DNA from 3 places in the Variovorax sp. ISS6 genome. Region 3 is predicted to be linked to each of the others. Evidence: riboswitches for the same ligand, from Rfam matches in the RefSeq annotation. Region 3 holds a riboswitch; each other region holds the start of a gene.
What was found. A riboswitch is a leader RNA that binds a small molecule or an ion and turns the genes downstream of it on or off. The one in region 3 is predicted to bind cobalamin.
Positions count from the first base shown of each region.

Region 1 (6,249 bases), 1.3 Mb from region 3:
CAGCAGGCCCCAGAGCGCATGCACCGCGGCTTCGTTGCCATCCCCGGGCACCGCGATCTCGTCGAACAGCGCCATCATCCCCCCGCATTCGGCCCAGATCGGCCGGCCCGCGGCCGCATGGGCGGCGAGCGCGGCGCGCAGGTCCGAACGCCGCGCGAGCGTGGCGGCATGCAGCTCGGGATAACCGCCGGGCAGCCACAGCGCATCGCAGTCGGGCAGCGCATCGCCGGCCAGCGGCGAGAAGAAGACCAGCCTGGCGCCGAGCGCACCCAGCGTGTCGAGGTTGGCCGGGTAGATGAACGAGAAGGCCGCGTCGCGCGCGATGGCGATGGTGCGGCCCGCGAGCAGCGGCGCGATCGGGGCGACCTCACCGGTGGAAGGTGGCTCGAAGCGCACCTGCGGCAGTTGCAGCGACCCCAGCGGCGTGCCGGCCAGCGCATCGGCCACGCGGTCGAGCCGCTCGGCCGCGTCGCCCAGCTCGTGCGCCGCCACCAGGCCCAGGTGGCGTTCGGGCAGCGAGAAGCCCGCGTCGCGCGGCAAGGCGCCGAGCCAGTCCGCGGGCTCGCGCAAGGCGCCGCGCAGCATGTCGGCATGGCGCTCGCCGGCCACGCGATTGGCCAGCACGCCGGCCCAGGGCATGCCGGGCCTGAAGCTCTGCAGCCCATGCGCCAGCGCGCCGAAGGTGCCGGCCATCGCTTGGGCGTCGATCACGGCCAGCACCGGCAGGCCGAAGCGCTGCGCCAGGTCGGCCGCGCTCGGCGTGCCGTCGAACAGGCCCATCACGCCCTCGACGATCACGAGGTCGGACTCGGCCGCGGCCGCATGCAGCCGCGCGCGGCAGTCGGCCTCGCCGGTCATCCACAGGTCGAGCGAATGCACGGGCGCGCCGGTGGCGAGCCGCAGCCAGTGCGGGTCGAGGAAGTCGGGCCCGCACTTGAAGGCGCGCACGCGCCGGCCCTGGCGCGCATGCAGCCGCGCGAGCGCTGCGGCCACGGTGGTCTTGCCCTGACCCGAAGCGGGCGCGGCCACGAGCACGGCGGCGCAGCGCGCCGCGCGATCGGGCAGGTGCTGGCTTACTGGGGCGTCCACTTCAATCCGACGTACGCGTTGCGGCCACCGGTGACGTAGCCGCGCGCGAGCATGTAGTCCTTGTCGCCCACATTGTCGATGCGCGCGACCAGGTCGACGTCGCGCACGATCTTCGTGCTGGCCACGAGGTTCAGCAGCGTGTAGCCGCCGAGCTTGCGCGTGTTGGCCGCGTCGTCGTAGCGCTGGCTCGAGGCCTGCACCTCGGCGCCCAGCGTCCAGCCGCCGAGGCGCCAGTCGGCACCCAGGGTGCCGTAGCGCTTGGCGCGGCGGGCCAGCAGCTTGTCGGTCGCGAGGTCGCGCGGATCCTGGAAGTCGAGCGAGGCGCGCAGCGTCACGTCGCCGATGCGGTGGCCGGCCGACAGCGTCACGCCCTCGTAGCGCGCCCGCGCGGTGCTGCCGTAGCAGCCGAAGGACGAGGCGCAGCCCCTGGCGGTCGAGTCGAACACGATCAGGTTGCGCACGTTGTTGCGGTAGACCACGATGCCGGCGTTGGTCGGGCCGTCGGTGTACTTGAGGCCGAGCTCGACGTTGCGGCTCGACTCGGGCTGCAGGTCGGGTTTGCCGTATTCGCTGAAGCGCTGGTAGAGCGTGGGCGCGCGGAAGGCGGTGCCGGCCGAGGCGGTCACGCGCAGCTTCGGCGTGATCGCGAAGCCGTAGGCGGCGCTGCCGGTGGTCTTGCCGCCGAACTCGCTGTCGTCGTCGTGGCGCACGTTGAGCTGCAACGAGTGCGGGCCCTGCACGAAGCCGTAGCCGAGCGAGACCGCGTCCTGCGAGCGCTTGCGCGCCAGGCCCTTGTCGGTGCTGCTGGTGGGGGCGTTCTCGAGCCGGTCCTCGCGGCGTTCGAGCGCGGCCGTCACCAGGTGCGGACCGAAGCGCAGTTCGTTCTGGAACAGGTAGCCGCGCAGCCGGGTCTCGGTGCGGTAGTACGAGGGCATGGTGCTGTAGACCGACTGCGAATCGGTCACCTGCAGCCGGGTGCTGTAGACCTCGTTCCATTGCGCCGACCAGGTCAGGCCGGCGGTGCGCAGCCGGTTGCGGCTCTGGTCGTCGAGGTAGTAGGCCGGCGGCTTGCTGCCGGACTTGGCGGCGTCGTAGTGCGCCTTGGTATCGCTCGACAGCGCGGTGGCCTCGAGCCGCTGGCCGGGCGCGATCTGCCAGCCCAGGCGCACGTTGCCCGAGGTGGTGTTGTAGCCGTCGCGGTCGGGGCTGGTGAAGCCGTCCTTGGGCAGCGTGCGCTTCTCGAGCGGCTGGATGTTGAAGCCGCGGCTTTCCTCGTGCGCCACGCCGAACGAATAGTCGAAGGCGTTGGCCTTGCCGCTGATCGCCGCCTCGGTGCGGAACAGGCCGTGGCTGCCGACACCCACGCCGATCGAGGGCGACACCCCCTCCTCGCCGCGCTTGGTGAACAGCTGGATCACGCCGCCGATGGCGTCGGAGCCGTAGACCGCGGCGGCCGGGCCGCGCAAGACCTCGATGCGGTCGATCTGCGCCAGCGGGATGCTCTCCCAGGCCGCGCCGCCGGTGGCCTGCGAGTCCACGCGCACGCCGTCGATGTAGACGGCGGTGAAGCGCGTCTCGGCGCCGCGGATGTAGACGCTGGTCGAGTTGCCGACGCCGCCGTTGCGCACGATCTGGATGCCGGCCTGGCGCGCGAGCACGTCGGCCACGCCGGTGGAACCGCTGCGCTCGATGGTCTCGCGGTCGATCACCGAGACATCGGCCACCAGGTCCGACAGCGGCTGCGCGGTGCGGTTGGCCGTGACCACGGTCTCGCCGAGCGCGCCGGCCGGAGTCTGGGCCGAGGCCGCCAGCGGCAACTGGGCCAGCAGCAGGCCGCCGAAGGCCGGCACCAGGGCCAGCGGCAGGCCGGCCAGGCGCATGCCGATGCGGGACGCGGGAATGCGAGCGCGCGAACGGCGCGAGAAGGAAACGCAGGAAATCATGGAGTGAGCGAACGAACGTCTATGCCCCTTGCCGGCCTCCCCGCCGGCGCCCGGGGCGCCATTGGTCCGTGCCTGCATCGACGAAGCGAAGAGCATGCGCGAACCGCCTTGTTGGCCGGTATCCGGGCTGGCAGACCGGCCCTCGCCGCCTTCCCAGGCGCCTGTTTCAGGGCGCCCAGTGGCTCGTGTGGAGAGGGTGGCGCCTTGCGGCGCCGTCTGCTTGACCGTTGCGGGGGCAGCGCAGGCGGCTTCGGTGCCGGCGCGCGGCCGGTCCCTTCACTCCTGCTTCCCGTTGAACCGCGGCGCGTGAACCACGCCGCAGGCACCAACGGGCGAGATTCTAGGCGTTGCGCCGCGCGCCTTAAGTCGAAAGTTGCGTGCGCCCGACGCTCGCCGCGTCCCGCGCACTAACATCGACGGGCTATGGGATGCCATCACCACCACCCCGCATGACCCTGCGTTCCTCGCCATTGCTGCGCCTGCGCTCCGCCCTGCAGCGCCTGTTCGGCGTATCGGGCTGGCAATCGATGCTGCTGTGGTCCATCGTCGCCGGCCTGCTCGGCACGCTCGCGACCGAGGGCTTCCGCGCCGCGCTGCGCGGCTTCGAGCACGTCGTGCTCGGCCCCGGCGACAGCCTGGTCGCGATGGCGCGCGCGCTGCCGTGGTGGGCGCGCATCGCCTTCCCCGCCGTGGGCGGCCTCGTGGCCGGCGGCCTGCTCGTGCTCGCGAAGCGCGTGGCGGTGCGCAGTGCCACCTCCAACTACATGGAGGCGATCGTGCTCGGCGACGGCCGCATCCCGGTGGCGCAGACGCTGGTGCGCAGCGCCTCCTCGCTCGTGAGCATCGGCACCGGCGGCTCGATCGGCCGCGAGGGCTCGATGGTGCAGCTCGCCGCGCTGGCCGCCTCGCTGCTGGGCCGGGTGTTCCGCTTCCCGGTCGAGCGGCTGCGCCTGCTCGTGGCCTGCGGCGCGGCGGCCGGCCTCACGGCCGCGTACAACGCGCCGATCGCGGGCGCCTTCTTCGTCGCCGAGATCGTGCTGGGCTCGATCGTGATGGAGAGCGTGGGCCCGATCCTGATCGCGGCGGTGGTCGCCAACATCGTGATGCGCGCCCTGCCCGGCTACCAGCCGCCCTACCAGATGCCGGTGTTCCCCGAGCTGCATGGCGCGGAGATCCCGCTGTTCGCGCTGCTCGGCGTGCTGCTGGGCTTCGCGGCCGCGGGCTTCCTGCGCGCGCTGCAGGGCAGCCGGGCGCTGTTCGCGCGGCTGCCGTTCGCGCTGCCGTGGCGGCTCGCGCTCGGCGGGCTCGCGATGGGGCTGGTGTCGGTGCCCTGGCCCGAGGTCTGGGGCAATGGCTACAGCGTGGTCAACGCGGTGCTGCACACGCCCTGGACCTGGACCCTGATCGCCATGGTGCTCGCGGCCAAGCTGGTCGCCACGCTGGCCACGGCCGGCTCGGGCGCGGTGGGCGGCGTGTTCACGCCGGCGCTGTTCTTCGGCTGCATGGTGGGCGCGCTGTTCGGCCATGCCGCGCAGGCGCTGTGGCCGCATGCGGTGTCGGCCCCCTACGCCTATGCGGTGGTCGGCATGGGCGCCTTTCTCGCGGGGGCCACGCAGGCGCCGCTGATGGCGATCCTCATGATCTTCGAGATGACGCTCAACTACCAGGTGATGCTGCCGCTGATGCTGGCCGGCGTGATCGCCTATTTCGTCGCGCGCTCGGCCAACGCCGGCTCGATGTACGAGATCACGCTGCGCCGGCGCGAGCAGCAGGACGAGCAGCTGCGGCTGCGCTCGCTGCACATCCGCGACCTGGTGCAGCCGGCGCAGACGGTGGTCGGCCCCGAGGCCGATCGCGAGGCGATGAGCCGGCTGTTCCTGCAGCACCCGGTGAAGTACCTCTACGTGGTCGATGCGAACCAGCGCTACCTCGGCGTGGTGCCCCTCTCGGCGCTCGGCACGGCCGCGGCCGAGGTGCGCGCGGCGGACCTGCTGTCGCAGGCCATCGCGCCGATCACCGCCGACACCAGCCTGGGCGAGGCGCTGCAGCGCTTCCTCGAGCACCTGGGCGAACGGCTGCCGGTGATCGAGAGCCCGGCCAACCCGGTGCTGCTGGGGGTGGCCGCCAAGAGCGCGTTGCTCGCCACCTACGTGCGGCTCAGCGAAGTTTGATGGCGCGGCGCGCAGGCCGCAGAATGCCGTGCCAGGCGCGGCGGGTGCCCCGGAGGACCGCCGCTTTCACGGGAAACTACAATCGCGCACCATGCCCGCCTCCAGCCCCATCGACCAGATCGCCGAGCGCGTGGAACGCCTGCTCTTGCGTCACGAAGAGGTGCAGCGCACGAATGCGCTGCTGCAGGAACAGGTCGATGCGCTGACGCGCGAGCGCGATGCGCTCAAGTCGCGGCTCGCGGCGGCGCGCACGCGGCTCGACGCGCTGCTCGAGCAGTTGCCGGCCGTACCTCCCTCCGAAGATTCCCCCGCATGAAGCAGATCGAAGTTCAGATCATGGGCCAGAGCTACCTGCTCGGCTGTCCCGATGGCGGCGAAGCGCAGCTGCGCGACGCAGTCGAACGCGTGGACGCGGCCATGTGCAAGATCCGCGACGCGGGCAAGGTCAAGGCGCGCGACCGCATCGCGGTGCTGGCCTCGCTGAACCTGGCCTTCGATCTCGCGGCGCAGGAGAGCACGGCGAAGGCCGCGCCGCCCGCCGAGCCGGCCCCGACTCCGGCCGCGGCCCCCGCCGACGACGGCGCGGTCGATCCGAAGGCCGCGCAACTGATCCACAAGCTCGATCAGGCACTGGCCGGCGACGGACATCTGCTTTAAGCGTTACGCGCTTTCTTTCTCTCGCTTGCAGAGATCGGCGCGCACTGCAAGAACTTCGATGCAAACCTGCCCACGCCGCAGGGACTCCCCTCAAAAAACCGGAAAGCGCCCGGGCGCGAAGGCGTAAAATCGTTCCTGTCTGCGGTGCGCGTTGGGCTTTATATGTCCTTGTTCCAATGCTCTACGGAGCCGGGCTTGGTATATCGCTCGACGGGTGTGATCATCTCGCGTCAGATGAACCCGAAGTCTTGCTGCCCTCGCCCACCTGAACCCCGGTTCAGGATGCGAGTCTGGCGCCCATTCGCAGACACCTATTCCTCTTCGTTGCGCTGAGTGCGCATCGAACATCGGCGATCCCCGGCATGGCGGGATCGCCCCAAGAACCCACG
Region 1 covers NZ_JAWRZC010000001.1:4,706,556-4,712,804, forward strand. The annotation lists gene AC1HIL_RS21865 (cobyrinate a,c-diamide synthase) at 1-1,089, opposite strand, end outside; gene AC1HIL_RS21870 (TonB-dependent receptor domain-containing protein) at 1,074-3,032, opposite strand; cobalamin riboswitch at 3,129-3,376, opposite strand; gene AC1HIL_RS21875 (ClcB-like voltage-gated chloride channel protein) at 3,482-5,203, shown strand; gene AC1HIL_RS21880 (hypothetical protein) at 5,295-5,519, shown strand; gene AC1HIL_RS21885 (cell division protein ZapA) at 5,516-5,860, shown strand.
Region 1: it holds a riboswitch for cobalamin, as region 3 does, so the genes downstream of both, AC1HIL_RS21870 (TonB-dependent receptor domain-containing protein) here and AC1HIL_RS15835 (TonB-dependent receptor) in region 3, are expected to answer to the same signal.

Region 2 (6,249 bases), on a different contig from region 3:
CCGTCGAGCAGGGTGCGACCCGAAGCCTGCACCCGCAGGCCGTCGAGGCGCAGGGCATCGGCCGTCATCCGCGTCTCCACAGCAGCAGCGCAAGGAAGAAGGGGCCGCCGATCAGTGCCGTGAGCAGGCCCGCCGGGATCTCGCTCGGAGCCATGGCCGAGCGCGCCAGCGCATCCACCAGCACCATGAGGGCGCCGCCGGCGATGGCGCAGGGAACGGTGAGCCGCGCATGCAGCGGGCCGATCCACCAGCGCATCACGTGCGGCACGATCAGGCCCACGAAGCCGATCAGGCCGCCCCAGCTCACGGCCAGCGCCGTCGCGAGCGAGGCCACGAGCACGGCACGCGCCGAGAAGGAGGCGGCGCGCACGCCCATCGCATGGGCCGTGTCCTCGCCCAGCCCGAGCGCGTCGAGGCCGCGGCCCAGTGCGCGCACCAGCAGCACCAGCACCAGCAGCACGGGCGCGAGCACGGCGATCTCGGCGCTCGTGGGCGTCTGCACGCCACCGAGCTGCCAAGAGATGATGGCGCGCAGGTTGGTCGACTCGTCGCCGAACACGATCACGATGAGGCTGCGCAGGGCGGCCAGGATCGCGGCCAGGCCGACGCCCGCGAGCAGCAGGCGGTTGCTTTGCCAGCCACCGCCGAGCCTGCCGGCCAGCAGCACCAGCCAGCTCGCGCCCCAGGCGCCCGCGAAGGCCAGCACCGGCAGGCTCAGCGCGGTGGGCACCAGCGCCGGCAGCAGCAGCGAGACCGCGGCGCCCACGGCCGCGCCGCTGGCGCTGCCGAGCAGGTAGGGTTCGGCCAGCGGGTTGCGGAACACGCCCTGGAACACCAGGCCCGCCAGCGACAGGCAGGCGCCGACAAAGAAGGCCCCGGCCACGCGCGGCGCGCGCCACACGCGCACCAGTTCGGCCTGCAGGGTGCCGGTGCCCCACCACTGGGTGGGCCAGACCGTGGCGGCGCCCACGCTCAGCGCGAGCACCACGGCAGCGGCCAGCAGCAGGAGCAGCACGAGCCACACCGTGGTCGTCGATGCACGCCGGCCGTCGGTGGCGCGCCTCATGCGAAGCGCTCCGGATGCAGCGCGCGCGCGTACTGCTCGACGGCCTCGATCTGGCGCGGGCCGGGAATCAGCTTGTGGCCGCGCTCGAGCACGACCACGCGCTTCGTGCGCACGGCGCGCAGCGTGTGCCAGCCGGGGCGCTGGCCGATCAGCGCCGGATCGCGCGGCACCTGTTGCAGCGAGACGATTACGTCGGGGTCGCGCGCGAAGATCGCCTCGGCGCTGACCTGGGCCGCGCCCTGGAGGTCGGCGAACACGTTGCGTCCGCCGGCCCAGCCCAGCGCGTCGTTGGCATAGTGGCCCGTGCCCACGGTCTGGAAGGCACCGCGCGCGGCGGCGGCGGTCTCGAAATAGACGCTGCGACGCGGCGCGCCCTCGAGCCGGCGCTCGATCGCGGCCAGCCGCGCCTGCATGTCCTCGCGCACCCGGCGCGCCTGTTCGTCGGCACCTGTCGCGCGCCCGAGCAGGTCGATGTTGCGGAACACCGAGGGCAGGTCGGGATGCGCGAGCACCACGCAGGGCAGCTTCGCGCGGTCGAAGGCATCGACAAGCGACAGCGCTGAATGGTGCGAGGGCGTGACCACGAGCAGGTCGGGCTGGAAGGCGGCCACCGCCTCGGCCGAGTAGCCGAGCGCGCTGCCGATGCTGGGCTTGGCGCGCGCATCCTCGGGCCAGCGCACGCGCCCGCCGATGGCCACCACGCGGTCGGCCAGGCCCAGCGCCCAGGCCAGCTCGACGTTGCTCGGGAACACCACCACGATGCGTTGCGGCGCGCGCGGCACGACGACGCGCCGGCCCAGCGCATCGACGAGTTCGCGCGGGAAGCCGGCCGACGGCGCCCCCTCGGCGCCCGCGGGCAGAACGGCCGTGATGCACACCATGCCGAGGATCGCGTCGCGCCGGTTCACGCTCAGAAGGTGTAGCGCGCGCGGGCGAACACCGTCCTCGGTGCACCGGCGTTGCCGGCTTCCTGCGCCGACAGGTCGTCGGCGATGTAGTACTTGTTCGTCAGGTTGTTCACCCCGGCCTGCAGTGTGAGCGAAGGATTGACGCGGTAAGCCACGGCGACGTTGAGCAGCAGGTAGGCGGGCAGCTTCTGCGGATTGACCGCATTGTCGCGGAGGTAGCGGCTGCCCACGTAGCTGGCTGTGCCGGTCACGGCCCAGGCGCCGTGCGCATAGGTCAGGCCCGCGCCCGCGATGTTGTGGGCCGACATGCGCACGCGGTAGCCGCCGAAGTTGGTGCTGCGCGCGCCGCTGTCGGTGTAGGTCTGGAAGTCCTTGAGCCGCGCGTCCTGCCAGGTGTAGTGCAGGTAGCCGTTCCAGCGCGGCGAGAGCTGGAACTGCCACTGGGTTTCGATGCCCTTGGTGCGCGAGGTCGCGTTGCTGAAGACGAAGGAGTCGGGGCCGTTGCGGTAGGAGCGCTGGCCGTCGATCTTCTCGGCCTCGAACAGGCTGACCTGATAGCTCCAGCGGTCGTCCGCCGCGCGGCCCTTCAGGCCCACTTCCTTGCTGCGCGTGATCTCGGGCCGCAGGATGTCGGGCACCACCACGCCGCCGCGCGTGTTGAGCGCCACCGCCTGCGGCCGGAAGCCTTCGCTCCAGTTCGCGAACACGGCGTGCGAGGAGGCATCGCCCTGCAGGAACAGCCAGTCCACGCCGGCGCGCGGGCTGGTGTGGCTGCCTTCCTGCGCCGAGATCACCTGCGTGCCCGTGCGGCCGAGGGTCTGCTCGAAGCGGTCGTGGCGCACGCCCAGCGTGAAGCCGACCGGGCCGTACTCGAAGCGGTCCTGCAGGTAGACGCTGCGCACCTCCTGGTCGAAGCGCGAGGAGGTGATGCTGCCGCGCACGCCGCGCGGATCGTTGCGCACGTTGCTCACGGGGATGTCGTAGAACGGCCCGCGGTAGGTGGGCGCGTTGCTGAAGCTCGGCGAGTCGAGGCCCTGCCAGCCGCGCTCGAGGTTGAAGCCGGCCTGGAACTCGTTGCTCCAGCCCTTGCCCGCCATCAGGTGCGTGGCGGCGAGCTCGTGGTAGACGCCGCGGTCGGCGGTGTAGCTCTCGGAATAGCCCTTGCTCACGGCCGCGGGCGGCGGAACGATGGTGATGCCGCCGGCGAAGAAGCGGTTGTAGCGCGCGAAGCTGCTCAGGTGGTTGATCGACCAGCCGGCGCCGAGCTCGAAGCGGTTCTTCCACGAGAACGACTGGTAGTCGCCCGTGACGTAGGAGTCGGGAATGCCGTAGTTGTCGCGCGAGGTGATGCCGAAGATCGGCTTGCCGTTGACCAGCGGCACGATCGAGCCGCGGTCGCCGCGCACGCGTGTGTCGTAGAGCTGGAAGCCGGTGGTCCAGTGGCGCGTGACGGCGAAATCGCCGCCGACCAGCAGGGCCGACTGCGCGCGGCCGGCATCGCGCTGGAAGCCGTTGTAGTCGCTGTTGGCCACGCCCACATAGAGGTTGCCGCGCTCGAAGTCCCAGCGGTAGCGCAGGCTGCCGTCGAGGCGGCCGTAGCTGCCGACGGTGGCCGTGAGGCTGCCGCCCGCGCGCTCGGGCTTCATGAAGAACTGCGCCACGCCGCCGATCGCGTTCTTGCCGTAGAGCGCCGAGGCCGGGCCCTTGATGAACTCGAGCCGGTCCACCAGGTCGGGCGCGATCAGCGTGATGTCTGCATTGCCCTGCAGCAGGCGCAGCGGCACGCCGTCCATCAGCACCAGCACGTCCTGCGTGTCGCGCAGGCCGCGGGTCTCGAAGCGCGAGTAGTAGTTGCCCTGCGTGCCGTACTGCAGGCCCGGCACGCTGCGCAGCGTGTCCTCGAGCGTGACGGCGCCCACCGCGTCGAGCTGCGCGCGTTCGACCGAATAGGTGGCGAAGGGCAGGCGCAGCGTGTCGGCTTCCTGGCGCGTGGCGGTGGAGATGGTCTTGCGGTCGCTGACGGTGGTGGGCGGCAGCGAGCCTTCGGCGTCCTGCGCCGAAGCGACCGAGGCGAGCAGCATGACGCCGGATCCGATGAGGGCTTGGTGGGGTCTGACGCGGCCGCGCCGGGAGATGTTGCGCACGAGGGTTTCCTTCGAGCCCGCGCTCCCGCGGGCCATGAGAACAACCGGACGCCGAGGGGACCCGCCAGCGACCGGCCCCGCGCCCACGCGTGACCGATACGGCTTGCCTGCACTCCCGCAGCGACCGAACGAGGCGAAGGCCGGTATCCGGGCTTGCGGAGCGCCGCGGTGCATCAGGGAGATGCGCCGTTGCCGCGATCCTCGCCTTCCCATGCCGGGGCACAGTGACTGACGATGCCCGCGAGGGCATCGACCGTGAGAATCGCGAATCCGCCGACCGTTGCGGGGGCAGCGCAGGACTGGGGCCCTGGAGGGCTCGTCACCTGCTTCCCGTTTAACGCCGGTCCTGCAACCGGCGCACCTTCGCGCGTGCCGGCTTGGGTGATGCTTTCGTTTGCATCGGCCGGCGGGGCGGATTATAGGAGCGGGTCTTGCGCCGCCCGGCGCGAAAAGCTCAGGCCGCGGGGGCGGGCGTGGGCGTCTGTGGCAGCCGCACGGTGAACACCACGTAGCCGTCGTCGTGCGCATAGCCGAGGCTGCCGCGGTGCGAGCGCACGATGGCCTGCGCGATGTGCAGCCCTAGGCCCAGTCCGCCCTTGTTGCGCTCGTTGGGCACGCTGCGCCGCTTGAAGGCGCTGAACAGGTCGGGCACCAGCGCGGCATCGATCGGCGGCGCGCGGTTGGCCACGCTGAACACCACGTGCCCTTCGGCCTGCTCGAGCCGGATGCGCACCGCCTCGCCGGGCAGGCCGTGGTGGCGCGCATTGCTCACGAGGTTGCCGACCAGCTGCGCCATGCGGTCGGGGTCGGCCAGCACGGGCAGCGTGCTGGGCGCCTCCAGCTCGAGCTGCGAGCCGGGGTAGGCGGTGCGCGACTCGTCGACCGCGTCTTCCAGCAGCCGTGCCAGGTCGATCTGCGCCGGCACCACCTGCAGGCCCATGCCGCTTTGCAGGCGCGAGGCATCGAGCACCTGGCCGATCAGCCGCGCCATGCGGCTGCTCGATGTCTGGATGCGCTGGCCCAGCCGCGCGCCGGCGTTGCTGCCGTCGGGCAGGCTGCGCTCGAGCAGCTTGGCCGCCATCGTGATCGACTGCAGCGGATCGCGCAGGTCGTGGCCGAGCACGGCCAGCAGCTCGGTGCGGGCCTTGTAGGTGTCGGCCAGCCGCGCCGCGCTGGCGCGGATCAGCTCGTCGCGCAACTGGCGCGCGAAGTCGAGGTCGTTGGTGCCCCAGGGCACGCTGGTGTCGCGCACCGTCTCTTTCCAGACGTCGAAGGAGCCGCGCGGCGTGAGCCGGGGGCCGAGCGGGCCGCTCACGTAGTGCTTCTCGGGCTTGCCGCCCCAGCTGATGGTCTCGACCTGCTCCTTGCGCGCGAGCACCAGCCAGCCGTTGTCGATCGCGTCGAAGCGCAGCGCGAGAAAGCCGCACCACACGCCGCCCAGCGAACGCAGGTTCTCGGGCAGCCGCTCGCGCTCGTGCAGCGCCACGATCTCGTCGCCGTTCGTCGACGCGGTGAGCCACTGGATCAGCGCCGCCGCGGCCTCGCGCGGCATGTCGCCTTCCACATGCAGCCGCGACTGCTCTGCGATGATCGCCGCCTGCGCGTCGAAGGCATCGGCCAGCGGGCGCGCCAGCCCGATCAGCGCGCTGAAGGTGTCCTCGGCATGCAGCACGGCCTCGATCAGCGAGCCGCGCAGCTGCGCCGCGCTCGAGACCCAGCCTGCCTGCTCGCGCGCCAGCAGGCTCTGCACGTTCGAGGCCAGCAGCTGCGCGAGCACGTCGCAGGCCATGCGGATCGCGTAGGGCACCTGGTGGGCGCTGCGATGGTGGCAAGCCAGCATGCCCCAGAGCTGGCCGTTGATGACGATCGAGATGCTCATCGACGCGCCCACGCCCATGTTGCGCAGGTACTCGATGTGGATCGGCGACACGCTGCGCAGCGTGCAGTGGCTCATGTCCAGCGGCGGCAGCTGCGGATCGGCCACGTCGAGCCCGACCGGCGTCGACTGCACGTCGGCGATCAGGCGCAGGGTGTTGATCACGTAGAGCCGGCGCGCCTGCGCCGGGATGTCGCTGGCCGGATAGCGGCGGCCCACGAAGGGCTCGAGCGCCTCGTGGCGGCGCTCGGCCAC
Region 2 covers NZ_JAWRZC010000002.1:843,699-849,947, reverse strand. The annotation lists gene AC1HIL_RS35555 (ABC transporter ATP-binding protein) at 1-68, opposite strand, end outside; gene AC1HIL_RS35550 (FecCD family ABC transporter permease) at 65-1,066, opposite strand; gene AC1HIL_RS35545 (ABC transporter substrate-binding protein) at 1,063-1,974, opposite strand; gene AC1HIL_RS35540 (TonB-dependent siderophore receptor) at 1,977-4,055, opposite strand; cobalamin riboswitch at 4,240-4,498, opposite strand; gene AC1HIL_RS35535 (ATP-binding protein) at 4,573-6,249, opposite strand, start outside.
Region 2: it holds a riboswitch for cobalamin, as region 3 does, so the genes downstream of both, AC1HIL_RS35540 (TonB-dependent siderophore receptor) here and AC1HIL_RS15835 (TonB-dependent receptor) in region 3, are expected to answer to the same signal.

Region 3 (6,249 bases):
CGATCGCGCCGAGCGGCTCAGGGTTTGCCGCCTTGGGACTTACGCTGACACTCGCAGTCATACTTTGGAACTCCTTCGAAACGAAGCGAACGCAAGAGCGTATGCGCCCCGCATGGAGAATGATGGAACGACGCTGCGCGAATACATCGTGACACCCGATAAACACCCCAGGTCAGTGTTTTTCCCGAGACGGGGGGTGGTCCGAAACTCGCTAGAGTGAAGGCGGCCGTTCAAGGCTTTCGACAAGTACACACAAGGAATTTCTCATGAGCAAGAAAGTTGCATATGTCACTGGAGGCATGGGTGGCATCGGAACAGCCATCTGCCAGCGTCTCTACAAGGACGGTTTCCGCGTCGTCGCCGGTTGCGGTCCCACCCGCGACTATTCGAAGTGGCTGGCCGAACAGAAAGCCCTGGGTTTCGAGTTCCACGCCTCGGTCGGCAACGTCGGCGACTGGCAGTCCACGGTCGAGGCCTTCTCGGCCGCGAAGGCGGCGCATGGCGCCATCGACGTGCTGGTCAACAACGCCGGCATCACGCGCGACCGCATGTTCCTCAAGATGACGCCCGAGGACTGGAGCGCGGTCATCGAGACCAACCTCAACAGCATGTTCAACGTCACCAAGCAGGTGGTGGGCGACATGGTCGAAAAGGGCTGGGGCCGCATCATCAACATCAGCTCGGTCAACGGCGCCAAGGGCCAGGCGGGCCAGACCAACTACTCGGCGGCCAAGGCCGGCATGCACGGCTTCACGATGGCGCTGGCCCAGGAGCTCGCGGGCAAGGGCGTGACGGTCAACACCGTGAGCCCCGGCTACATCGGCACCGACATGGTCAAGGCCATCCGCCAGGAAGTGCTCGACAAGATCGTCGCCACGATCCCGGTCAAGCGCCTGGGCGAGCCGAGCGAGATCGCGTCCATCATCGCGTGGCTGGCCACCGACGAGGGCGGCTACTCGACCGGTGCCGACTTCTCGGTCAACGGCGGCCTGCACATGCACTGAGCCGCGGCTGCGCTCGGAAAGGAAACCCGCTTCGGCGGGTTTTTTCATGTCCGGCCCGAACGGACAAGCCCCGGGAAATGCAACCGTCTTGCATACGTGTAATGAACGATCCCCCCACGTTCCTGCAAAATCGGCCGATGCCCCACAGCGTCTCACTCATCAACACCATCGCCGCCGGCCTCGGCCTGGCCCTGGTGCTCGGCTTCCTCGCCGCGCGCCTGCGCCTGCCGGCTCTCGTCGGCTACCTGCTGGCCGGCGTCATCATCGGTCCCTTCACGCCCGGCTTCGTGGCCGATGCCGGCATCGCCGCGCAACTGGCCGAGATCGGCGTGATGCTGCTGATGTTCGGCGTGGGGCTGCATTTCTCGCTCGACGACCTGCTGGCCGTGCGCAAGATCGCGCTGCCCGGCGCGCTGCTGCAGATCAGCGTGGCCACGCTGCTCGGCGGCGCGCTCGCGCTGTGGTGGGGCTGGAACCTCGGCGCCGCGCTGGTGTTCGGCCTCGCGCTCTCGGTCGCCAGCACCGTCGTGCTGCTGCGCGCGCTCGAGAGCCTGGGCATCCTCGACTCCTTCACCGGCCGCATCGCCGTCGGCTGGCTGGTGGTGGAAGACCTCGCCATGGTGCTGGTGCTCGTGCTGCTGCCCCCGCTCGCCGAGACCCTCGGCGGCCGCGCCGCCGGCACCGACGCCTCGCCGCTGTGGCAGACCCTGGGTCTCACCCTGCTGCAGGTCGGCGGCTTCGTCGCCCTCATGCTGATCGTCGGGCGCCGCGTCTTCCCCTGGATCCTCTGGCAGGTCGCGCGCACCGGCTCGCGCGAGCTCTTCACCCTGTGCGTGGTGGCCGCCGCCGTCAGCATCGCCTTCGCCTCGGCGGCGCTGTTCGGCGTCTCCTTCGCGCTCGGCGCCTTCTTCGCCGGCATGGTCATGCGCGAGTCGCAGTTCAGCCACCGCGCCGCCCAGGAATCGCTGCCGCTGCGCGACGCCTTCGCCGTGCTGTTCTTCGTCTCGGTCGGCATGCTGTTCGATCCCTCCGTGCTGCTCGAGCGCCCGCTGCAGGTGCTGGCCGTCGTGCTGGTCATCGTGCTGGGCAAGTCGCTCGCCGCCTGCGGCCTCGTGCTGGTGCTGCGCTATCCGCTGGCCACGGCACTCACCGTCAGCGCCAGCCTGGCGCAGATCGGCGAGTTCTCGTTCATCCTGGTCGGCCTGGGCGTCTCGCTCGGCCTCATGCCCACCGAGGGGCAGAGCCTGATCCTGGCCGGCGCCCTGATCTCCATCGCCACCAACCCGCTGTGGTTCAGCCTGATCGCGCCGCTGCAGAAATGGCTGCATGCCCATTCCTCGTTCGCGCGCCGCCTCGAGGCGCGCGACGACCCGCTGGCCGAGCTGCCGATGAGCACCGAGGCGCGCTACCTCTCGCGCCAGGTGGTGCTGGTCGGCTACGGCCGGGTCGGGCGCCGCATCGCGGCCGAGCTCAAGGCGCACGACATCCCCTACGTCGTGGCCGAACAGAACCGCGAGCTGGTCGAGAAGCTGCGCGAGGAGGGCGGTGCCGCCGTCTATGGCGACGCGGCCGATCCCGCCGTGCTGATCCAGGCCCACATCGCGCGTGCCCGGGTGCTGGTGGTGGCCACGCCGGCCGCGCTCAACGTGCGGCAGATGATCGAGACCGCGCGCACCCTCAATCCCACGATCGAGACGGTGATCCGCAGCCACAACGAGGCGGAAGCGGAGCTGCTCACGCGCGAGGTCTCGGCCAACGTCTTCCTCGGCGAGCACGAGCTGGCCCAGGCGATGGCGCGCGACGCGGTGCGCCGCGCCGTGGCGCCGCCCGCGGCGCATGGCGCCAACGGCGCGCCCACCGTGCCGGGCGCGCCGGCCTGAGCGCTTTTTCTAGAGGTCCTCGATCACCAGCATGCGATAGCGCTGGGCGATCGAGTACGGCACCGTGCGCACCACGTCCATCAGGCGTTCGGCGTCTTCCTGTTCCTCGGTGCGTACCAGCAGCGCCGTGTGGCCCTCGCGCGCGAGCTTGGTGTAGGCGCGAACGGTCGCGCCGTCGGTGCCGGCCGAGGGCAGGGGGTTGTCGGCCTCCTTCACGGTCGGGGTGATCTCGGCCAGCACGGTGGCGGGCGGCAGCAGGTAGACGTCGTCGCCGCTCACGCCCTGTTCGATGAGCTGGCGGCCGATCCGGTCGGCGTCCTCCGCGCTCGGGAACATCACCATCGAGTAGCCGGTGGGATAGAACGCGCCGCCGATGCTCGATGTCATCCGCGATTCCAGGCTGAACTGCTTCATGGGGGCCTCCTGTGTGTCTTGGCTGGCTGCTGATCCGCTTCGAAACTAGGCCGCGCACCGGCGCTCGCATGTAGGAGAAGCCCGGGAGCTGGGAACGGTGGGCGCCAACGCCCGTCGCAGGAAGCCCACAGGGTTTTCGCCGGCGGTGAACGTGATCGAGTACACGCGCGTTGTGACAGGGCGTGTCCACGATCCCGGCGGCGCGCCCCCATCATCGCCAACGCCCACCTTCCAGAGCTTCGCGTGAACACCATCCCCGCCACCCTGTCGCCGTCGCCCCGCAACCTCGCGCTGACCGTCCACGAGCTGGAGCCCGGCGAGTTCTACTGGGTGCTGATGGAGGCGGTCGACGATGCCGCGGGCGAGGGCGCGGTGCATTCCTACCTGCCGCTCGAGGCGGCCATCGAGCCGCACACCAGCTATTCGAACGCGCTGGTGGCCGGCGTCAGCGTGCTGCGCCGGCTGTTCGGCACCGAAGGCCCCGGCCGGGCGCAGGACACCCGCACGCCCGACGAGCCCGCGCGCACCCGCTCCCTATAATTCCCGCCGTTCGGTGCGGCCATTCTTCCGAGGAAGGAAGGACGCACCGGCACCACGGTTCGAAGGTGCCCCGCCAGCCATGCATGCCATGGCCAAGGGGTTAAACGGGAAGCAGGTGCGACGCGCCGGTTCACGGATCGACGCCTCCATTCCTGCGCTGCCCCCGCAACGGTCAGCGGATCTGGACGTCCTCACGCCATGCCCCCAGGGCATCGGCAGCCACTGCGCCCCCAAGGCGTGGGAAGGCGAGGGCTTCCGCAACGGCGCTGCAGTATCGACTGCGCGCCGCTGCGCTCCGCGAGCCCGGATACCGGCCTTCGTCACCGCCTCGGACGCTGCGGGAGTGCGTGTCCGGGCCGCCGGCCGGCGAAGCGCTCGCTTTACCCGCCGCCGGTCCCGGCCATCGATCGACCTCCCGCCGCGTCCACGTTCGGTCAGAGAGCCTGCGGGGACGCGGGCCGGAGGAGAAGTCACATGGATCACGCATCGCCGCCAGGCGATCGCAGGGGCGCGGCCGGCCGCCGCCCGCACCGCCACCGGGGTCGCCCGGCCACCCGCCGCCTCGGCGGCATGTCCGCCGCCATCGGCCTGGCCTTCGGGGCCGGCAGCGGCTTCGCGCAGCAGGCCGCCACCAGCCTGCCGCCGGTGCAGGTCGAGGCCGGCGCCCAGGGCGCGCTGTCGCTCGCCGAGCCCACGCAGACCGGCAGCCGCCTCGGCCTCACGCCGCTCGAGACGACCGCCAGCATCGAGGTGCTGACCGGCGAGACCATCCGCGCGCGCGGCGACGTCTCCGTCATCGAGGCCGCCACCCGCGCCACCGGCATCACCGGCGCGCCCTCGCCGGGCAACGGCAGCACCTCGATGGCCGCACGCGGCTTCTCGGGCCATGGCTCGGTGATGCAGCTGTTCGACGGCACGCGGCTGTTCGCGGGCGCGGGCACCGTCACCTTCCCGTTCGACACCTGGTCGGTCGACCGCATCGAGGTGCTGCGCGGCGCGGCCTCGGTCATGTATGGCGAAGGCGCGATCGGCGGCGCGATCAACGTGGTGCCCAAGAAGCCCACGCGCGGACCGATCCACAACGAGGCGCTGCTGAGCTACGGCTCCGACGCCACGCGCCAGGCCGCCTTCGGCAGCGGCGGCGCGATCAACGACAAGCTTTCGTACCGCTTCGACATCAGCCACCGCGCCACCCACGGCTTCATGGCGCGCGGCGAGGGCGAGAGCCTGGCCGTCGGTGGCGCGCTGCGCCTGGACGTCTCGCCCGAGCTGCAGTTCACCCTGTCGCACGACGAGGGCCGCCAGTCGCCGCAGCGCTACCAGGGCGTGCCGCTGATCGACGGGCGCCTCGACGGCCGGACCCTGCGCCAGAACTACAACGTCGACGACGCCGAGCTCAAGTACGACGACAAGTGGACGCGCCTCGACGCGCTGTGGACGCCCAGCGATGCCGTCACCGTGCACAACCAGCTCTACCGGCTCGCGAGCCAGCGCCACTGGCGCAACAGCGAGACCTACACCTTCAATGCCGCCACGCGCCGCGTGACGCGCGGCGACTACCTCGAGATCGGCCACGACCAGGAGCAGGTCGGCAACCGCACCGACGCCACCTTCCGGCACGAACTGCTCGGCATGAAGAACCAGGTACTGGTGGGCTTCGACATGAACCGCATCGACTTCCTGAACTCGAGCGACTCGCCCTACGGCGGCCGCTCGGTGGTCGACCCCTTCGTCTTCCTGCCCGGCTACTACCAGTCGCCGTCGCCCTACCTGCCGCGCTACCGGACCCGCACCAGCACCTACGCCGTGTTCGCCGAGGACAAGCTGGCCTTCGACGAGCGCTGGTCGCTGGTCGCCAGCCTGCGCTGGGACCATGCCAAGGTGGCGCGCACCGACCTGGCCAACGCGGCCAACAGCCTCACGAAGACCTTCGAGTACGCCACCGGCCGCATCGGCGCGGTGTATGCGCCCGATGCCTCGCAGTCCTTCTATGCGCAGCTGGCGCATGCGGCCGATCCGCTGACCTCGCTGATCAGCACCTCGACCACGCAGGCGCCGTTCGACCTCAGCACCGGCAACCAGGTCGAGGTCGGCTACAAGCGCCAGCTGGCCGACAACCGCGGCGCCTGGACCGTGGCCGCCTACCGCATCGAGAAGAAGAAGCTGCTGTCGCGCGACCAGAACAACCCCAGCGTCTTGCAGCAGGTCGGCAAGCAGTCGTCCGAGGGCATCGAGGCCACGCTCGACCTCGCTCTGACCCCGACGCTGCAGCTAGAGGCCAATGCGGCCAGGCTGCGCGCGCGCTACGACGACTTCAACGAGGCCGTGAGCGGCCGGCTGGTCTCGCGCGCCGGCAACACGCCGTTCGGCGTGCCCGAGGCAGCGGCCAACCTGTTCCTGCACTGGCATTT
Region 3 covers NZ_JAWRZC010000001.1:3,439,093-3,445,341, forward strand. The annotation lists gene AC1HIL_RS15810 (CinA family protein) at 1-61, opposite strand, end outside; gene phbB (acetoacetyl-CoA reductase) at 267-1,004, shown strand; gene AC1HIL_RS15820 (cation:proton antiporter domain-containing protein) at 1,142-2,884, shown strand; gene AC1HIL_RS15825 (hypothetical protein) at 2,894-3,298, opposite strand; gene AC1HIL_RS15830 (hypothetical protein) at 3,542-3,838, shown strand; cobalamin riboswitch at 3,886-4,171, shown strand; gene AC1HIL_RS15835 (TonB-dependent receptor) at 4,409-6,249, shown strand, end outside.